Regions from separate parts of the Streptomyces sp. NBC_01451 genome, predicted to be linked through region 1. Evidence: riboswitches for the same ligand, from Rfam matches in the RefSeq annotation. Region 1 holds a riboswitch; the other holds the start of a gene.
The links. A riboswitch is a leader RNA that binds a small molecule or an ion and turns the genes downstream of it on or off. The one in region 1 is predicted to bind cobalamin.

Region 1 (4,185 bases):
GCGGGTTCGACGAGGTCTTCGGCGCGGCGAGCGAGAAGTACACCGCCGCCAAGGCGGGCGCCCTGATCCCGGCCGAGGCCGGACAGTGGACCTACGCCACGCTGGCGCTGGGTTCCGCGCTCGCGCTGTTCATGTACCCGCACTCGATCACGGCGACGCTGTCCTCCCGGAGCCGTGAGGTGATCCGCCGCAACACCACGATCCTGCCGCTGTACTCCCTGATGCTCGGGCTGCTCGCGCTGCTGGGCTTCATGGCGATCGCGGCCGGGGTCAAGGTCACCAACCCCCAGCTGGCGATCCCGCAGCTCTTCGAGGACATGTTCCCGTCCTGGTTCGCGGGGGTGGCCTTCGCGGCGATCGGCATCGGGGCCCTCGTCCCGGCGGCCATCATGTCCATCGCGGCGGCCAACCTCTTCACCCGCAACATCTACAAGGACTTCCTCAAGCCCGACGCGACACCCGAGCAGGAGACCAAGGTCTCCAAACTGGTCTCGCTCCTGGTGAAGGTGGGCGCGCTGATCTTCGTCCTGACCATGGACAAGACCGTCGCCATCAACTTCCAGCTCCTGGGCGGCATCTGGATCCTCCAGACCTTCCCGTCCCTCGTCGGCGGCCTGTTCACCCGCTGGTTCCACCGCTGGGCCCTGCTGGCCGGCTGGGCGGTCGGCATGCTGTACGGCACGCTGGCTGCGTACGGGGTCGCGTCCCCGACGCAGAAGCACTTCGGCGGCAGCTCGAAGGAGATCCCGGGGATCGGCGAGATCGGCTACATCGGTCTGACGGCGTTCGTCCTGAACGTCGCCGTCACGGTGGTCCTCACCTTCGTGCTGAAGGCGCTGAAGGCCCCGGACGGCGTGGACGAGACGAAGCCGGCGGACTACACGGCGGACGCGGGGGATCCGGGCGTGGCGGTGGAACTGCCGTCGGCGACGGCGGGTTCCGCGCACTGAGCTCCGCAGGGTCCGTGGTTCGTCCACTGCGGGCCCGTGGGGGCTTGTCGCGCAGTTCCCCGCGCCCCTTAAGGGGCGCCATCGGGCCGCCGGAGAAGTCCGGCGGCCCCTTGTCGTACTCCTCCAATCCCCTCAACTCGGCGATACGACACAACATGTGGGGGTGCTTCCAGGGCCCGGCACAAGATGTATGCTCATGCTCGCTGTCGCCGCAGGGGAATCCGGTGCGAATCCGGAACTGTCCCGCAACGGTGTACTCGTGCATGTTCGTGCGCGTGTCCAGTCCGAGGACCTGTCGACAGTGCGCCCGGCCGACCGGTCCGGGTGCCTGACGTCCGGGCCTCGTGGAGTGGGCCGGTGGACGCGCGCGTACCCGTAAGGCGTCCGTGTGCCCCGCTGCCCTCCGCAAGGCCCCGTGCCGAGCGAGGGAGAGCCCCCACGTGACCATCGCGCCAGCCGAACCGGCTTCAGCGACCGCAGTGGCCCCACTGGCCCCAGTGGAGACGGACGGTCCGGGTACCGCGCTGCTGCGGATCCTGACCGAGCTGACCGCCGACCTTCCCGACGCCGACCCCGGCCGGGTCGCCGCCGTCGCGCTGCGCGGCCGGTCCGCGCGGGCCGACGAGTCGGAGCTGCGCGAGCTGGCCACCGAGGCGGCGGCCGGTCTCATCTCCGAGGACCCCGTCTACTCCCGGCTGGCCGCCCGGCTGCTGACCGTCACCATCGCCGCGGAAGCCGCCTCGCAGGGTGTCACGTCCTTCTCCGAGTCGGTCGCGGCCGGCCACCGGGAGGGCCTGATCGCCGACCGCACCGCCGAGTTCGTACGGGTGCACACGGACCGGCTGAACGCCCTGATCGACGTCGAGGGCGACGACCGTTTCGGTTACTTCGGCCTGCGCACCCTGCACAGCCGCTACCTCCTGCGCCACCCGATCACGCGCCGGGTCGTCGAGACGCCCCAGCACTTCATGCTGCGCGTCGCGAGCGGGCTTGCCGAGGACACTGCGCTTGACGCAAAAACGGGCGTTCGAGGGCTGGACGAAGTCGCGGCGCTCTACCGGCTGATGAGCCGCCTCGACTACCTCCCCTCCTCCCCCACCCTCTTCAACTCCGGTACCCGGCACCCCCAGATGTCGTCCTGCTACCTCCTCGACTCCCCGCTGGACGAGCTGGACTCCATCTACGACCGCTACCACCAGGTCGCCCGCCTCTCCAAGCACGCCGGCGGCATCGGCCTGTCGTACTCCCGTATCCGCAGCCGCGGTTCGCTGATCCGCGGCACCAACGGGCACTCCAACGGCATCGTGCCGTTCCTGAAGACGCTGGACGCCTCCGTCGCCGCCGTGAACCAGGGCGGCCGGCGCAAGGGTGCCGCCGCGGTGTACCTGGAGACCTGGCACTCCGACATCGAGGAGTTCCTGGAGCTGCGCGACAACACGGGTGAGGACGCCCGCCGTACGCACAACCTGAACCTCGCGCACTGGATCCCGGACGAGTTCATGCGCCGGGTGGACGCGGACGCGCTCTGGTCGCTCTTCTCCCCCTCCGACGTGCCCGAACTGATCGACCTGTGGGGCGCCGAGTTCGACGCCGCCTACCGCAGGGCCGAGGAGGACGGGCTCGCCCGGAAGACCATCCCGGCCCGCGATCTGTACGGCCGGATGATGCGCACCCTCGCGCAGACCGGCAACGGCTGGATGACCTTCAAGGACGCGGCCAACCGCACCGCCAACCAGACGGCCGAGCCGGGCAGTGTCGTCCACTCCTCGAACCTGTGCACCGAGATCCTGGAGGTCACGGACGACGGGGAGACCGCGGTCTGCAATCTGGGCTCGGTCAACCTCGGCGCGTTCGTCGACACGGCGGCCGGTGACATCGACTGGGAGCGGCTGGACGAGACGGTCCGTACCGCCGTCACCTTCCTCGACCGGGTCGTCGACATCAACTTCTACCCGACCGAGCAGGCGGGCCGCTCCAACTCCCGCTGGCGCCCGGTCGGCCTGGGCGCGATGGGCCTCCAGGACGTCTTCTTCAAGCTGCGCGTCCCCTTCGACTCGCCCGAGGCGAAGGCCCTCTCCACGCGCATCGCCGAGCGGATCATGCTCGCCGCGTACGAGGCATCCGCCGACCTCGCCGAGCGCAACGGCCCGCTCCCGGCCTGGGAGAGGACCCGTACGGCCCGCGGTGTGCTGCACCCCGACCACTACGACGTCGAGCTGGCCTGGCCCGAGCGCTGGTCGGCGCTGCGGGAACGTATCGCCTCGACCGGGATGCGCAACTCCCTGCTCCTGGCGATCGCGCCCACCGCCACCATCGCCTCGATCGCCGGGGTGTACGAGTGCATCGAGCCGCAGGTCTCCAACCTGTTCAAGCGCGAGACGCTGTCCGGCGAGTTCCTCCAGGTCAACTCGTACCTGGTGAAGGAGCTCAAGGACCTCGGTGTGTGGGACGCCCGCACCCGGGAGGCGCTGCGCGAGTCGAACGGCTCGGTGCAGGACTTCGCGTGGATCCCGGCCGACGTACGGGCCCTGTACCGCACGGCGTGGGAGCTCCCGCAGCGCGGGCTCATCGACATGGCGGCGGCCCGGACCCCGTTCCTGGACCAGGCGCAGTCCCTGAACCTGTTCCTGGAGACGCCGACCATCGGCAAGCTCTCCTCGATGTACGCGTACGCCTGGAAGTCGGGCCTGAAGACGACGTACTACCTGCGCTCGCGCCCGGCCACCCGCATCGCGCGCGCCGCGCAAGCGAGTGTCCCCGTCCAGCAGGCCGCCGACCCCGACGCCGTCGCCTGCTCCCTTGAGAACCCCGAGTCCTGCGAGGCCTGCCAGTAATGACCACCGCCGCTGAGAAGAACCTGCTCGACCCGGGCTTCGAACTGACCCTCCGCCCCATGCGCTACCCGGACTTCTACGAGCGCTACCGGGACGCCATCAAGAACACCTGGACCGTCGAGGAGGTAGACCTCCACTCGGACATCTCCGACCTGGCGAAGCTGTCCGAGGGCGAGCAGCACATGATCGGCCGGCTGGTCGCGTTCTTCGCGACGGGCGACTCGATCGTGGCCAACAACCTGGTGCTGACGCTGTACAAGCACATCAACTCCCCCGAGGCGCGGCTCTACCTGAGCCGGCAGCTGTTCGAGGAAGCCGTGCACGTCCAGTTCTATCTGACGCTCCTGGACACGTATCTCCCCGACCCGGAGGACAGGGCCGCGGCGTTCGACGCGGTGGAG
Region 2 (4,185 bases), 6.2 Mb from region 1:
ACGCAACAGGAACTCTTCCGGTTCCTGGAGGACCGTTTCGTCTGTGCCCAGGCGTGCACCGAGTGCGCGCGGGCGTGTGCGCTGCGCGCGAGTCTCGCGGACCCGGACGGGCCCGCCGTCGAGGCACTCGCGCGCCGCAAGGGCATTCTGTGCGCGGAGGTGTGCGACGCGACATGCCGACTGCTCGCCGAGCAGGTGGACCTGGACGAGGCCGCTCTCCGGGTCCAACTGGAGTGGTGCAGCACGGTCTGCCTGGAAACCGCCCAGGCCTTCGACGAACACCCCGGTGGCGAGGACGCGGCGAAGGCGTGCCGGGAGTGCGCACAGGCGTGCACGGACTTCGCGTGGACGCTTCAGGTGCCGGACTCGGGGCGCGTCGGCGGGTGAGACACGGCGTTTCGTGAACCCGCGGGTTCACGCCCGCGCCGCTCCCTGCCCCTGGTGCGGCGTCCCGCCCGACTCCTCGTGCGACGCCCCGAGCTGCCCGCCCACCCGCACGTTCCAGCGTCCCGCCCGGCCGGTCAACTCCGTTGCCGTCAACGGCGGAACGTCGATCCGCCAGAACGCCGACCCGGGCGCCCCCAGCACCCGTACCGTCGCCGCGCGTACCACCTCCGGCTCGACGACCGCGACGGTCCGGCCCGTGGCCTGCGCCGCCGTTTCGTCCAGCCAGCGCGCGACGCGGTCGCAGAGAGCGCGGACCGGCTCACCGCCGTGCGGGGCCGACCGAGGGTCCGCCAGCCACTGGGCCAGCGCCTCCGGTTCCTTCTCCGCCACCTCGGCCAGGGTCGCGCCGCGCCAGCGGCCCACGTCCAGACCGCCCGGGCCCGGCACCGCAGCGGCGTCGAGGCCCAGCGCCCGAGCCGTCTCACGGCAGCGTGCGGTGGGGGAGACCCACACCCTGGAGACCGGCGGGAGCGTCCCCGCCGCCGCCCGGGCGAGCCGCAGACCCGACGCGTCCAGGGGACAGCCGTCGTCGAAACGGGCCTCCCGCAGCGCCGCGCTGATCGCCGGTGAGATCAACATCACTCGGCTCGTCATCCGGTCACTCCCGCGTTCATTCCGCCCCAATGTCGTTGTCATGTACGGCACTTGAGGCAGCGTACGGCGCACCGGCGCGCTGTACGCCGTCCTGTGCGCCCTTGGCCGCGCCCCCGCTTCGCGGTACCTTCTCGTCGATATTGACGACGGTTCGACGGAAGCCGGTGGGAATCCGGCACGGTCGCGCCACTGTAAGCCCCGTACGCACCCGCCCGGTGCGGTCCGGGGGCAAGTCAGACCCGTGACTGTCGTCCTCTGCACCACCGATACGGGACGCGAGTTCCCCCAGGAGGTCCTGTCATGGCACAGTCCGCAGTCCAGCCGACCGCCGTTCCCACCGCCGTACCCGAGAAGCTGCCGATCGGTGCGATCGCCCCCTGGGCGGTCTTCTTCGGCGTGCTGATGCTGGTGCTGCTCTACTTCGTCGGCGCCGAACAGGGCGCCACCTCGCTGGTCTCCGGCGAGGGCGTGCACGAGTGGGTGCACGACGCCCGTCACCTGCTCGGCTTCCCCTGCCACTGACGACGACGGGGAAACGTACGAGCTCATGAACTCCACCACTGTCAGAAACCTCCTGGTCCGCGGCATGCTCGCGGGCCTTGTCGCGGGTGTGCTCGTCTGGGTCGTCGCGTACCTCTTCGCCGAGCCGCTCGTCGACGACGCGATCGCGTTCGAGGAGATGCACGAGGCCCACGGGCATGCCGAACAGGCGCTCGTCTCCCGTGCGTTGCAGTCCACCGTGGGTCTGGGGACCGGCGTCCTCGTCTACGGCGTCGCGTTCGGCGGTATCGCGGCCCTCGCGTACTGCTTCGCGCTCGGCCGGATCGGCCGCTTCGGACCGCGCGCGACCGCGCTGCTCCTCGCCGGGGCCGGACTGCTCGCCGTGTACGTCGTGCCGTTCCTCAAGTACCCGGCCAACCCGCCCGCCGTCGGCGACCCCGACACTCTCAACCAGCGCACCGCGCTGTTCTTCCTGATGGTCGCGCTGAGCGTGCTGTTGGCCGTCGGCGCGGTGATCCTGGGCAAGCGCCTCGCGCCGCGCCTGGGCAACTGGAACGCGACCCTCGCCGCGGTCGCCTTCTTCGTCGTGGTCGTCGGACTGGCGTACGCCTTCCTGCCGTCGTTCACCAACGAGGTCCCGGCGGGCTTCTCCGCGAGCCTGCTGTGGAAGTACCGGGTGGCCACGCTCGCCATCCAGGCGACGATGTGGACCGCGTTCGGCCTGGTCTTCGGACTGCTGGCGGAACGACTGCTCGTTCCGAGGACGGCAGCGGCCGTCGGCGCGAGCGGTGCCGAGCCACAGGCGACTCCCGTGGCGCACTGACCGGATCGCGGCACTGCCCCGAGGGGGTCCCGGATGTCCGGGACCCCCTCCGGCATGTGTGCACCGGTACCCGCACCGCCATTCCCAATTTCTGGAACACGTTCTACCGTGTGCGCCGACAGGTCCGGCCTTGGGGAGCCAGCAGGAGGCGCCGTGCATCTCGAATACACGCCCGAGCAGCAGCAGCTGCGCACCGAACTGCGCGCCTACTTCGCCGAGTTGGTGCCGGACCGGGCCTACTCGCGCTTCAGCGACCACGTGGCCCAGAAGCGCTTCTACCGCGAGACCATCCGCCGTCTCGGCGGCGACGGCTGGCTCGGCGTCGGCTGGCCGCAGGAGTACGGGGGGCGAGGGCTGTCCCCGATGGAACAGTTCATCTTCTTCGACGAGGCCGCCCAGGCTGGCGTACCGCTGCCGCTGATGGCACTCAACACCGTCGGCCCGACGATCATGCGGTACGGCAGCGAGGAGCAGAAGGCCTACTTCCTGCCGAAGATCCTCGCCGGCGAGATCGACTTCGCGATCGGCTACAGCGAGCCGGAGGCGGGCACCGACCTGGCCGCCCTGAAGACGCGCGCCGTGCGGGACGGCGACGACTACGTCGTCAACGGCCAGAAGATCTGGACGACCAACGGGGACACCGCTGACTGGGTGTGGCTGGCCGTGCGTACGGACCCGGACGCCCCGCCGCACAAGGGCATCACCATGCTCCTCATGCCGACCACCGACCCCGGCTACTCCTGCACCCTCATCCGCACCCTCGCCTCGCACGACACCACCGCCAGCTACTACGAGAACGTCCGCGTCCCCGTCGCCCACCGCGTCGGCGAGGAGAACCAGGGCTGGCGGCTGATCACCAACCAGCTCAACCACGAGCGCGTCACCCTCGCCGCCCACGGCACGATGGCCATCCGCTCCCTGCACGACGTACAGCGCTGGGCGATGGAGACGAAACTCGCCGACGGCCGCCGCGTCGTCGACCTCCCGTGGGTCCGCCGCCGCCTCGCCCAGATCCACACCAGGCTCGACGCGATGAAACTCCTCAACTGGCAGATGGTGAACGCCGTCCAGGAGGGCACCCTCACCCCCCAGGACGCCTCCGCCGTCAAGGTGTACGGCTCCGAGGCCCGCCGCGAGGCCTACGCCTGGCTCCTGGAGATCGTCGCCGCCCCCGGCGCGCTGAAGGAGGGCTCGGCCGGCGAGATACTCCACGGCGAACTGGAACGCGGCTACCGCTCAGCGGTGATCTTCACCTTCGGGGGCGGCAACAACGAGATCCAGCGGGAGATCATCTCGTGGATCGGGCTGGGGATGCCGAGGGTGCGGCGTTAGTGCCTTGTGGCGAGGATTTTCAGTCGGCACAAAAGAGGGACAGTGAGCGTCAAGATCACCGCCCCTTTTCAGAGGGCATTTGATTTAGTCGAATTGCCTTTTAAGTCCTTGTAAGTTCCTCGCCAGGTTGGCGTGGTCTCGTCCGTTATGCGTTTGGCGAGGTTGTCGATCGATGCGACGTGGATCATACGGAGCTGGCGGTGAGGGTCTCGTAGTCGCGGGCGAGGCGGCGGTGCATCATGATCCAACCGGTTGGGTCGGCCGCGCGGCGAGGTGCTCGCCGTGAGGGCGAGTCCTGTTCCGCGCGGCCTCTCGCCGAACCGGACATGACGGTTTCCCGGTCATCCGGCTCTCCAGTGACTACTGCGTGAATGGTCTGGCTGGCCGTTCCGAATGGATACGGTCGTGGCAGATGTCGCAGGCCACGACTGTTTTGCGGCGTCGATGGAGCATGACGCGCGCCCAGTCGGAAGGCTGCCATCCGGCAT

Region 2: linked by a shared signal. The riboswitch ahead of OG595_RS40085 (CbtB domain-containing protein) and the one ahead of OG595_RS12330 (ribonucleoside-diphosphate reductase subunit alpha) in region 1 are both predicted to bind cobalamin.

What each region holds. Positions count from the first base shown of each region.
Region 1 covers NZ_CP109479.1:2,915,639-2,919,823, forward strand. Annotated here, with positions in the region: gene mctP (monocarboxylate uptake permease MctP) at 1-950, shown strand, start outside; cobalamin riboswitch at 1,141-1,264, shown strand; gene OG595_RS12330 (ribonucleoside-diphosphate reductase subunit alpha) at 1,391-3,784, shown strand; gene OG595_RS12335 (ribonucleotide-diphosphate reductase subunit beta) at 3,784-4,185, shown strand, end outside.
Region 2 covers NZ_CP109479.1:9,090,010-9,094,194, forward strand. Annotated here, with positions in the region: gene OG595_RS40075 (ferredoxin) at 1-387, shown strand, start outside; gene OG595_RS40080 (histidine phosphatase family protein) at 415-1,041, opposite strand; cobalamin riboswitch at 1,173-1,304, shown strand; gene OG595_RS40085 (CbtB domain-containing protein) at 1,342-1,563, shown strand; gene OG595_RS40090 (CbtA family protein) at 1,589-2,365, shown strand; gene OG595_RS40095 (acyl-CoA dehydrogenase family protein) at 2,519-3,697, shown strand; partial or broken gene OG595_RS40100 (hypothetical protein) at 3,766-3,947, opposite strand; gene OG595_RS40105 (reverse transcriptase/maturase family protein) at 4,058-4,185, opposite strand, start outside.